DNA from 2 places in the Ligilactobacillus animalis genome. Region 1 is predicted to be linked to the other one. Evidence: a T-box and tRNA genes for the amino acid it is inferred to sense, from the RefSeq annotation. Region 1 holds a T-box; the other holds one or more tRNA genes.
The links. The T-box of region 1 lies ahead of tyrS (tyrosine--tRNA ligase). A T-box ahead of a tRNA ligase gene usually reads a tRNA of that ligase, here a tRNA-Tyr.

Region 2: it has a tRNA-Tyr gene. The T-box ahead of tyrS (tyrosine--tRNA ligase) is inferred to sense a tRNA for this amino acid. The anticodon was not compared.

Annotation. Positions count from the first base shown of each region.
Region 1 covers NZ_CP047141.1:1,460,361-1,466,466, reverse strand. The annotation lists gene GSR62_RS07240 (AAA family ATPase) at 1-890, shown strand, start outside; gene GSR62_RS07235 (metal-dependent hydrolase) at 910-1,497, shown strand; gene GSR62_RS07230 (Fur family transcriptional regulator) at 1,616-2,062, shown strand; T-box leader at 2,115-2,306, shown strand; gene tyrS (tyrosine--tRNA ligase) at 2,349-3,605, shown strand; rRNA gene GSR62_RS07220 (16S ribosomal RNA) at 4,126-5,689, shown strand; tRNA gene GSR62_RS07215 (tRNA-Ile) at 5,766-5,839, shown strand; tRNA gene GSR62_RS07210 (tRNA-Ala) at 5,846-5,918, shown strand; rRNA gene GSR62_RS07205 (23S ribosomal RNA) at 6,073-6,106, shown strand, end outside.
Region 2 covers NZ_CP047141.1:360,427-366,532, forward strand. The annotation lists tRNA gene GSR62_RS01675 (tRNA-Thr) at 4-76, shown strand; gene GSR62_RS01680 (peptide MFS transporter) at 490-1,959, shown strand; tRNA gene GSR62_RS01685 (tRNA-Tyr) at 2,152-2,237, shown strand; tRNA gene GSR62_RS01690 (tRNA-Gln) at 2,241-2,312, shown strand; gene proC (pyrroline-5-carboxylate reductase) at 2,379-3,179, shown strand; gene nagA (N-acetylglucosamine-6-phosphate deacetylase) at 3,254-4,390, shown strand; gene GSR62_RS01705 (GntR family transcriptional regulator) at 4,415-5,113, shown strand; gene GSR62_RS01710 (ECF transporter S component) at 5,156-5,710, opposite strand; gene GSR62_RS01715 (nucleoside hydrolase) at 5,703-6,106, opposite strand, start outside.

The DNA of each region.
Region 1 (6,106 bases):
AAGCCGACTTAGAAGCGGCCTGTGCTGCCAAAGGGATGACGTTAGCAGAATTAAAAGAATTGTTATCCCAAAGTGCTCAGCTTGGACATTTAGAACAAACTTTAGCTGAGCAACAAAAAGAGCTAGATTCTATCGCTGGTCAGGTCGAGATCCTTTCAAAACAAGTAGCTGGTCAAAAACAGCCTGACTTGGAGCAAACTAACGAAGAATTATCGCAGGCAAAACAGGCGGAAGCTAAGTTACAGCAAACAGTCGCTGAGCTAGAGCATAAATATAGTTCCAATACTAAATGCTATCAACAGGTAAAGAAGCTCTTTGAACAACAGCAAGCTGAATTTACACAGTTAGGGCAGTTAAAGGAGCTCGTCGATGTTGTGACAGGTAAAGGTGAACAAAAATTGGGCTTTGAGCGCTACATTTTACAAACCTATCTCAAGGAAGTTTTAATAACGGCCAATGCGCGCCTAGCCCATTTGACTAATGGCCGCTATGAATTATGCTTAAATGAGGATACTGGGCGTGGAGCATCGAGTACGGGGTTAGAACTAGATATTTACGATGATAATGCGGGCAAAAGACGTAGCGTCCACACTCTTTCAGGCGGAGAAAGTTTCCTAGCAGCTTTAGCCTTAGCTTTGGCACTCGGAGAAGTTATCCAAAAGAAGAGCGGAGGGATCGAGATTGAAGCGTTATTTGTCGATGAAGGTTTTGGTTCGCTCGATCAAGAAGCTTTGCGAGTTGCTTTAGAAACTTTGCAAACGATCGAGGGGAAAAATCGCATGGTCGGGATAATCAGTCACGTTACCGAATTACAGGCGCAATTGCCATATCAATTACAAGTTGTTACTAAGGGTGAGCGAAGTACTTTGCGGTATGTGACGACAATTTAGTTAGATTTGAGGAAAAACGATGCAATATCGTACACATATAACAGTCTCACTGGCTGTAGGCTTGCCAATGCTAGCCGCAGTCGATCAAGTGACATTTATCAATACTGCGGCGTTAGTCTGTGGTAGTGTTTTACCAGATATCGACCATCCAAAGTCATTTATCGGTAAGCGGAGTCAAGTTGTTAGTAAAGTAGCCAATAAAACATTGGGCCATCGTGGAGCGACCCATTCATTAGTTGTTGCGGCAGGGGTCTATTTGTTGGCTTTATTTATTGCTAAAGCATATTTGGCGACCGCAGCGATGCACTTACCATTTTGGCTACTGATCGGCTATCTTTTGCATTTGATCGAAGATAGTTTCTCCAAAAATAGTATCCATTGGTTTTGGCCTTTTTCTAAATTCAAGAAAAGTGCGCGTAAACGCCTGTTTTATTATCGAACAGGGCATGTGAGTGAGTATTTGATCTTAGGCTTTGCGCTATGTCTTTTACTGATCGAATTGAACTTACTATGGTCCGGGCATTTAACAAGTTTATTTGATCATGGCTGGGCCGCGTCACTCAAACTATTGATAGCTAAGTTACAGCTCCTTCTTTTACCACATTGAAATACTAAATGTTTGACATGAAAAAGTATTTGATGATTTTTTTGAAAAAATAGCGTATCATCTAAGTGAGAAGTCAACAAGAAAGGACAGGCTATATATAATAGCGTGGGTGGAGCCAATGAAAGATCAAACATTATTAGTATCTTCAGCACAAAAGTTAAAGCAACACGGGATAAAATCAACACCACAACGCCAAGCGATCTTAGCATATCTGATGTGTTCAGATGAGCATCCATCGATCACGATGATCCATCAATATCTGCAAAAGCAAGATATCAAGGTGAGTTTGGCGACTGTATATAATACCCTCGAATTGTTGGCGAAGTCTGACCTAGTATCTGAAGTGGCTTTGGATAGTGCGGGACATGTGAGGTATGATTATTTCGCTAAGCCCCACTATCATTTGATCTGCTTAGAGTGTGGCAAGATCGAGGATATTTTTGATGACACTTACTTAGAATTGGAAAAACTGGCTCAGGCGCAAAGTGACTACGAGATCGTTAATAGTCGCTATGATGTGTATGGTATTTGCCCAGAATGTCAGCAAAAGAAGACTAACGCATAAATTTTCTGGAGTAAGTAGCCAGTTTTGTGCTATAATCAACCAAGATATTTTATTATTTGCGATGAAATAGATAGTAGCAGATCTCATCCCTATCACAGAGAGCCACTGATGCTGGAAGGTGGTATATATGATTTTTGCGAAGTACACTATGGAGCAACAACGGGTCATTCCGATATCGATGACAGAGTTGGTTACATTTATGTAGCAATCTGGGTGGTAACGCGGAAATTAATTCGTCCCTGATGATTTTTCATCGGGGACTTTTTTATTAAAAGGAGGATCTTAAATGGAAAATATTTTAGAAGAATTAAAATGGCGGGGCGCTGTCAACCAAGTTTCAGATGAAGCGGGTCTGGAAGAATTATTAGCTAAAAAATCGATCGGTGTTTACTGTGGGGTCGATCCGACTGGTGATAGTTTGCATATTGGGCACTTGATCCCATTTATGATGTTGAAACGATTCCAAATGGCTGGTCATCGTGCGCATATCTTGATCGGTGGGGGGACTGGTTCGATCGGTGATCCATCGGGTAAGAAGTCAGAACGGACTTTACAAACAATGGAACAAGTTCACCACAATGAAGAAGCCTTGACCGGACAAATGAAGGCTCTTTTCGGTAAAGATAATATCACGATCGTTAATAACTATGATTGGTTAAAGGAGATCAGCTTATTAGATTTCTTGCGCGATTACGGTAAATTGTTCAATGTTAACACGATGTTGAACAAAGAAGTCGTTGCTAGCCGTTTAGAAGTAGGTATCTCTTATACTGAATTTACGTACCAGATCTTGCAAGCAATCGATTTCCATCATTTATTGAAGACAAAAGATGTGCAACTTCAGATCGGTGGGGCTGATCAATGGGGCAATATCACAGCTGGGATCGATCTGATCCACAAAATGGAAGGCTCAGATACTCAAGCATTTGCCTTGACGATCCCATTGATGTTGAAAGCTGACGGGACAAAATTTGGTAAAACAGCTGGTGGTGCAGTGTGGCTCGATGCAGAAAAAACAACACCATATGAATTCTATCAATTCTGGTTGAATCAAGACGATCGTGATGTTGTGAAATATTTGAAGTACTTTACTTTCTTGGATGAAGCTCAGATCGCAGAATTAGCGAAGAAACTTGAAGAACATCCAGAATTGCGTGAAGCTCAACGTCGCTTAGCCGAAGAAGTGACCGAATTTGTTCACGGAAAAGAAGCTGTTGTGCAGGCTGAACATATCTCTAAGGCCCTCTTCTCAGGTGAAGTGAAAGCTTTGACTGCAGCTGAGATCGAGCAAGGTTTTAAGAATATGCCAACAGTTGAGATCAGTTCTGAACCGGAAAATATCGTTGAATGGCTTGTTGACACAGGGATCGAAAAATCTAAGCGTCAAGCCCGTGAAGATGTAACCAATGGTGCGATCTATATCAACGGTGATCGTGTTCAAGATCTAGATGCGGTGATCGATCCAGCAGAAAACTTTGATGGAAAATTTGTGATCGCACGTCGGGGCAAGAAGCGTTATTTCTTGGCACGTGTAACTAAATAATTGTTAAAGGATCTGTAGACGGTTTGTCTGCAGATTTTTTTGAAAAAATTTTTTCACGGAAAATGTAAGTGTTTTACTGGGTAAAAAACTATTTTTTAGTTAAAGAGATACTGATTAATTGAGTAAAAAACGAACAATAATATTTAGTGATAATTTATGTTCGTTTTTTAAGCGGTAGAAAGTGAAAGTTTATGCAAAAAAATTTAAAAGTAGGGTTGACGTTTAAGCCAAAAGTGAGTATAGTAGTTCTTGTCGTTGAGATGTGATCAAACATTTCAAATCGCTTAAAAATTAATTCAAAAAACTTGTTGACATTGAGATGCAAGTTTGGATATAATAATTAAGTCAATAAGACATATCAATGAATTTTTATTCAAGCGAATGAATAAAAGTTGAGTAGATCTTTGAAAACTGAACAAAGTTTCGATAAGCAAATGTGCAGGGTCTCTTATCTAAGTGATAAGAGAAATAAACATTTTGCGAAGTCAATTCGCTAGTAAAAATAAAGAGTCACAAACTTTAAATTGAGAGTTTGATCCTGGCTCAGGATGAACGCTGGCGGCGTGCCTAATACATGCAAGTCGAACGAAACTTCTTTATCACCGAGTGCTTGCACTCACCGATAAAGAGTTGAGTGGCGAACGGGTGAGTAACACGTGGGCAACCTGCCCAAAAGAGGGGGATAACACTTGGAAACAGGTGCTAATACCGCATAACCATAGTTACCGCATGGTAACTATGTAAAAGGTGGCTATGCTACCACTTTTGGATGGGCCCGCGGCGCATTAGCTAGTTGGTGAGGTAAAGGCTTACCAAGGCAATGATGCGTAGCCGAACTGAGAGGTTGATCGGCCACATTGGGACTGAGACACGGCCCAAACTCCTACGGGAGGCAGCAGTAGGGAATCTTCCACAATGGGCGAAAGCCTGATGGAGCAACGCCGCGTGGGTGAAGAAGGTCTTCGGATCGTAAAACCCTGTTGTTAGAGAAGAAAGTGCGTGAGAGTAACTGTTCACGTTTCGACGGTATCTAACCAGAAAGCCACGGCTAACTACGTGCCAGCAGCCGCGGTAATACGTAGGTGGCAAGCGTTATCCGGATTTATTGGGCGTAAAGGGAACGCAGGCGGTCTTTTAAGTCTGATGTGAAAGCCTTCGGCTTAACCGGAGTAGTGCATTGGAAACTGGGAGACTTGAGTGCAGAAGAGGAGAGTGGAACTCCATGTGTAGCGGTGAAATGCGTAGATATATGGAAGAACACCAGTGGCGAAAGCGGCTCTCTGGTCTGTAACTGACGCTGAGGTTCGAAAGCGTGGGTAGCAAACAGGATTAGATACCCTGGTAGTCCACGCCGTAAACGATGAATGCTAAGTGTTGGAGGGTTTCCGCCCTTCAGTGCTGCAGCTAACGCAATAAGCATTCCGCCTGGGGAGTACGACCGCAAGGTTGAAACTCAAAGGAATTGACGGGGGCCCGCACAAGCGGTGGAGCATGTGGTTTAATTCGAAGCAACGCGAAGAACCTTACCAGGTCTTGACATCTTCTGACAATCCTAGAGATAGGACTTTCCCTTCGGGGACAGAATGACAGGTGGTGCATGGTTGTCGTCAGCTCGTGTCGTGAGATGTTGGGTTAAGTCCCGCAACGAGCGCAACCCTTATTGTTAGTTGCCAGCATTAAGTTGGGCACTCTAGCAAGACTGCCGGTGACAAACCGGAGGAAGGTGGGGATGACGTCAAATCATCATGCCCCTTATGACCTGGGCTACACACGTGCTACAATGGACGGTACAACGAGTCGCAAGACCGCGAGGTTTAGCAAATCTCTTAAAGCCGTTCTCAGTTCGGATTGTAGGCTGCAACTCGCCTACATGAAGTCGGAATCGCTAGTAATCGCGGATCAGCATGCCGCGGTGAATACGTTCCCGGGCCTTGTACACACCGCCCGTCACACCATGAGAGTTTGTAACACCCAAAGCCGGTGGGGTAACCTTTTGGAACCAGCCGTCTAAGGTGGGACAGATGATTGGGGTGAAGTCGTAACAAGGTAGCCGTAGGAGAACCTGCGGCTGGATCACCTCCTTTCTAAGGATAATTTCGGAAACCTGCACTTTATCGTAAACTTTGTTTAGTTTTGAGAGGTCTACTCTCAGAGCTAAATGGGCCTATAGCTCAGCTGGTTAGAGCGCACGCCTGATAAGCGTGAGGTCGGTGGTTCGAGTCCACTTAGGCCCATTATATGGGGCTTTAGCTCAGCTGGGAGAGCGCCTGCTTTGCACGCAGGAGGTCAACGGTTCGATCCCGTTAAGCTCCATTGATAACATTAGTTATCAAACTTGTTCTTTGAAAACTAGATAATATCTTTTATTTCTTTGTTAATTAAAATAACCGAGAACACCGCGTTTTAAAGAGTTTAAAACATTAATGTTTAATCGCTAAACTCATAACCATTATCGTAAGATAATATAGGTTAAGTTATTAAGGGCGCATGGTGGATGCCTT
Region 2 (6,106 bases), 810 kb from region 1:
TTCGCCGGTTTAGCTCAGTTGGTAGAGCATCGGTATCGTAAACCGAGGGTCACAGGTTCGAATCCTGCAACCGGCAGTAGGTTTTACACGGTAAGAGATCTAGGAAAATTCCTAGGTCTTTTTTTGTATTAAACGCACTTAAGTATCTGAATAACATGAGTTTTCTGAGAAAAATTCTTAAATATTTTAACTTGCTCAGACGAATTATTGGGAAGTAAGACATTTGAGAAAAAATGTTTGAAATTAAGTCAAATAGCGACTTTTATCCATTATTTTAACTATTTATGCAAAAAAACATGATATGATAATGTAATTATTCTCAGTTAGGGGGGATATTCAGTAAATTTATTCTAATATTGATTTGACGTATCATTTTTTGAAACTTATAATAGTACTGTTATACATTGCATTTTTCTTATTATTTGTTCAATGTATTGTAATTGTGTAACGAACAATTGATGTCTTTTGGCACTGTTTGGAGGAATTTAAATGACAGATAAAACACAGGAGCCCACGTTTCTAGGGCATCCACGCGGTTTATCAACGCTCTTTTTCACAGAAATGTGGGAAAGATTTAGTTACTATGGTATGCGTGCCATCTTACTTTACTATATGTATTATTCCGTCTCACAAGGCGGTCTTGGTTTTGATAAGACGACAGCAGCTTCAATTATGTCGATCTATGGTTCGCTTGTTTACTTATCCAGTGTGATCGGTGGCTTTGTCAGTGACCGTATCTGGGGCAGTCGGAAAACAGTCTTTGTCGGTGGGGTCTTGATCATGTTAGGGCATATCGTCTTAGCGACCCCATTTGGCAGAATGGCTCTCTTCTTATCGATTGCTTTGATCGTGATCGGGACGGGGCTACTTAAACCAAATGTTTCCGAAATGGTCGGTGGCTTATATGCTCCCGAAGATACAAGACGAGATTCAGGTTTTAGTATCTTTGTCTTTGGGATCAACATGGGGGCGTTCATCGCACCACTAACAGTTGGTTGGTTGGGACAACAAGTCAACTTCCACCTTGGTTTTTCATTGGCAGCGATCGGGATGTTCTTTGGTTTGATCCAATACTCGATCGATGGCCGGAAGTATCTTTCTAAAGAAAGCTTATATCCAACTGATCCACTTGAACCGGATGAATTGAAGAGTTTGGGTAAAAAGACGGCTGTTTGGACTGTCTTAGTTGCCTTGATCATTGCTTTGATGTTGCTCTTCAATATGTTTACGATCATGAACATCATCAACTTATTGACGATCTTTGCGGTATGTATTCCGGTTTACTACTTCGTTAAGATCTTGGCAAGTAACAAGATCGATAAAGTTGAACGTTCACGTGTGTTAGCCTATATTCCATTGTTCATCGCCTCTGTGCTTTTCTGGTCGATCGAAGAACAAGGCTCAGTTGTGTTAGCATTATTTGCCAATGAACAAACACGTCTATCATTATTTGGCTTTAACTTCCCATCAAGTTGGTTCCAAAGTATGAACCCACTTTTCATCATGTTATATGTTCCATTCTTTGCTAAATTATGGACTAAGTTAGGGAAAAAACAACCATCATCACCAATGAAGTTCTCCTTTGGTCTGTTCTTTGCTGGGGCTTCCTTTATCTGGATGATGTTACCAGGTCTTTTATTTGGAACTGATGCTAAGGTCAGTCCATTATGGTTGATCATGAGTTGGGCGTTAGTTATCATCGGGGAAATGTTGATCTCACCGATCGGCCTTTCCGTAACGACTAAATTAGCTCCGAAAGCTTTCCAAGCTCAAATGATGAGTATTTGGTTCTTAGGTGATGCGGTGGCCCAAGCCTTCAACGCACAGATCGTACGTCTCTACAATGAAGGAACTGAAGTAGTTTACTTTGGAACGATCGGGATCGTTACCGTAGTCTTTGGTGGATTACTTTTAGTTTTAACACCACGTATCAAAAAACTAATGGAAAACGTTAATTAACATTTGACTGTATCGCAGATCACTTCAGATCAGCGGTACAGTTTTTTTATTGGGGAATTAGTTTAAAGCTTTAAAAAGGGTCAGAAAAAAATTATTTAAAAAAGTTTTCAAAAAGTGTTGCATTTTGATCCTAAACAGGGTATTATAATTAAGTCGGATGCGTTAAGTCATCTGATATGAGATATGGAATACGGAAGGGTAGCGAAGTCTGGCTAAACGCGGCGGACTGTAAATCCGCTCCTTCGGGTTCGGTGGTTCGAATCCACTCCCTTCCACCATATTGGGCTATAGCCAAGCGGTAAGGCAACGGTTTTTGGTACCGTCATGCGCTGGTTCGAATCCAGCTAGCCCAATGACTGATAGGTCACGACTTACTTAGGTCGTGACCTTTTTTTTAATTTAAAAAAGCAGGTGAGCAAATGAAATTAGGATTTATCGGTGCCGGAAATATGGCACGGGCAATTATCAATGGTTGGTTAAGTCAAGGGCAAAAAGCAGAGATCTACTTGCACAGTGCTCGCAAAGCAAGTTATGAACCATATGCTAAAGAACATGGACTACACGCTTGTGCTAGCAATACCGAAGTCGTTTCAACGGCAGATATTATCTTCTTAGCGGTCAAGCCAATCGTGTTAGCTGAGGTCTTACATGAGATCAAAGCAACGGTACAAGAAAAAAAGCCGGTCATCGTTTCGATGGTGACGGGAGTGTCTATCGCAGAGATCGCTGACTTGCTAGGGCTGACACCTGAAGACTTAGAGATCATCCGTATCATGCCAAATGTCAATGCAGAGATCGCGGCTGGGATGACGGCTTTGAATGCAAGTCCTGCTGTGACGGAGACCAATTTTGCACGGATCAAGGGACTCTTTGAAATGATCGGTCAAACTGAGATCTTGCCCGAAAAAGATTTCAGTACCTTTGTTGCTTTAGCGGGTAGTTCGCCAGCTTATGTTTATTTCTTCATCGACGCAATGTCGCGCGCTGGGGTCAAATATGGCTTGAAAAAAGATCAAGCAACTAAGATCGCAGCCCAAGCAGTTTTGGGGAGTGCGCAAAAAGTTTTAGCCGATCAAAAGACACCAATGCAACTAGTCGATGACGTTTGTTCTCCTGGTGGAACGACGATCGCAGGCTTGCTTGCCATGGAAGAAGCTGGCTTTATGACGGCTGTGATCAAGGGCATGGATGCGACGATCAATAAAGATCAAGGAAAATAAGCGTTTAGGCTTGTAATTTTGGTCTATACCTATTACTATTAAGGTGTAATTAAAATAAGAAAGCGGGTTCAATTATGAGCAAAGTTATCAAGCATGCTGTTGTTTACACAGGAGAAAACAAGATAGATGACGCCTATATTCGATTTGATAAGCAGATCGAAGCGATCGGTCCGATGAGTGAATATCAAGTTTCACCAGCTGATCAAGAGGTGATCGATGTTGAAGGTAAGATCATCGTGCCAGGTTTTATCGATGTGCATAGTCACGGTGGCTATAATTTTGATGCCATGGATGGTAATGCCCAAGAATTGAGTGAAATGGTCGATGATATGGTCTATGAAGGTGTTACGACTTATTTTCCAACGACGATGACGCAATCACCGGAAAATATTGCGCATGCGATGACAGCGATCAAAGAAGCTGCAGCTAAGAATCCAGTTATCCAAGGTATCCATCTGGAAGGGCCTTTTGTCTCACCAGTTTTTAAGGGAGCACAACCAGAAGAATACATTCAAGCGCCAGATACAAAATTATTCGATCATTGGAACGAATTATCCGGTAATATGATCAAATTGGTGACTTATGCACCTGAGCATGAAACTTCGCCTGAATTTGAGCAATACTGTCTTGAACATGGAATCGTTCCTTCTGTCGGACATAGTAATGCGACGCGCGAACAGATGAAGCATTCCCGTGCCAGCCACGTGACGCATTTGTATAATGCCCAACGCGAATTCAAACATCGTGAACCAGGTGTGACGGGCCATGCTTTGTTAGAAGATAACATCTATTGTGAATTGATCGCTGACGGTTTCCATGTGTGCCCTGATATGATCAAGTTAGCCTATGAATTGAAGGGACCAGATAAGATAGAATTAGTCACTGATTCGATGCGTGCTAAGGGCATGCCTGAAGGAGTCTCTGAATTAGGTGGCCAAAAAGTTATCGTCAAAGACAAACAAGCTCGCCTTGAGAGTGGTAATTTGGCCGGAAGTGTTTTACAATATAAAGACGCTTTTGTAAATATTATGAAGTTTACCGGTTGTTCACTAGAAGACGCGATCAAGATGACTTCCTTAAATCAAGCTAAAGAATTTGGCTTGACGCAAAAAGGTGTGTTAGCAGTGGGTAAAGACGCTGATTTTAACGTCTTTGATCATGACCTTGATCTCGTTGAGACCTATAGTTTTGGATGCCGATTCAAAAAATAACCCTAAATATGGAAGGTGGTAGTCATGGGTTCACCAATTTACATTCAGATCCACAATAAAATCAAACAAGAGATCGAAGCCAATCGTTGGGCGGTCGGTGATCGGATCCCATCAGAGCGTGATCTGGCGGTGCAGTTTGGTGTCAGTCGCATGACCTTGCGCCAAGCGATCCAGACTTTAGTCGAAGAAGGGATCTTAGAGCGCCAGATCGGGTCGGGTACTTATGTAGCGCGCAAAAAAGTCCAAGAAAAGATGTCTGGGGTCACGAGTTTTACGGCGTTGACGGAAGCGCAAGGAAAAACTCCTTCCAGTAAGACGGTCTCTTATTTGGTGACTGCCCCTTCGCTCAGTGAAAGTGAGCATTTAAAATTAGGGCCTGACCAAAAAGTATTGCGGATGGAGCGGATCAGATATGCCGATGAAGTTCCGATCTGTTTTGAAGTGGCGACTTTACCGTATGATCTGATCAAAAATTATCAACGCAAGCAGATCACCAATTCACTTTATGGTACGTTGCAAGAAAATGGCTTGACGATCGGCCATGCGCAACAAACGGTCAGCTCGATGTTGGCTTCTGAAAAGATCGCTGAGTATCTCGAGTTAAAACGTGGTTCAGCGATCTTACGCCTACGTCAGATCACTAAATTAGGTGATGGTCGGCCTTTTGAATACGTTCGCACGCAGTATGCTGGTGAACGGTTTGAATTTTATCTAGAAAAATAAAAATAAGCGCCTCAAGCTCATTTGAACTTGGGGCGCTATTTATTAGGCTTTAAAAGAAAAACGCGGTTGTAATTTGCGATAAAGCAACCAGATGAGATAAAGGGTCAACAAGCGGTCGCAGTAGTCAGTACTGATCTGGACCAAAAAGATCGCCAGTGCTTGATGGACGCCTGCTCCACTTAGGATCTGAACGAACATGCTTGAACCAGAGCTAGTGATCCCATTAAATAAAAAATAGGTGATCGCAGTACTAGCTAAAGTTCCTGGTAAGGAGATCAAGAGAGCGGCCAAAAAAAGTTGCCAAATTTTAGTGGGAGTACGATATTTGAAGATAAACCCAACTATCAGACCGATCAGCAATTGGATCGGTGAATAATATATAGAAAAAACATCAGTCGTCATTCCAACTAATAATGCCGTACTGCCCCCAACTAGTAGACCCGCAGTTGGGCCGAGCAAGGCGGCACATAACATAGTCCCTAACGTGTCGAGATAAAGTGGTAGGTGTAAAAACAGCGCTAAGTTACTCCCAATGATATTCAAAGTGATCCCTAAGGCACATAGGGTGAGGTACCGTGGAGTTGATCTTTTAGGCATGTGGCACCTCCAAATCAGCGATCTGAGGTAGTGTTTGTTCCAGCATATCAGGATCTAAGCCACAGGCACGGCTTAAAAATAATTTCATAGCTGCTAAAGCATTTACTTGAGTCAATACGAAACTGTTAGCTGGAGCTTGCCAAAAGTTTTTTTCATCAACGATACTTTGTCCCAGTGCAAGCCCAGTTGTTGCGATCTTAGTGTGAGCCGCAAAGCCTTGGCAAAGTTCGGGACAAAGTGTATAGGCGACAGCCAACGGATCATTGATGACGCAACCGATAACTTTTTCGTATTGCCAATGAAAATCAAAATAAAAGCGGGTTATTTTTTGAATGAAGTCAGCTTCTTTAGGCCGTGTTTGGCGGATCAATTCCAAAATATTAGGGGTAAATAACA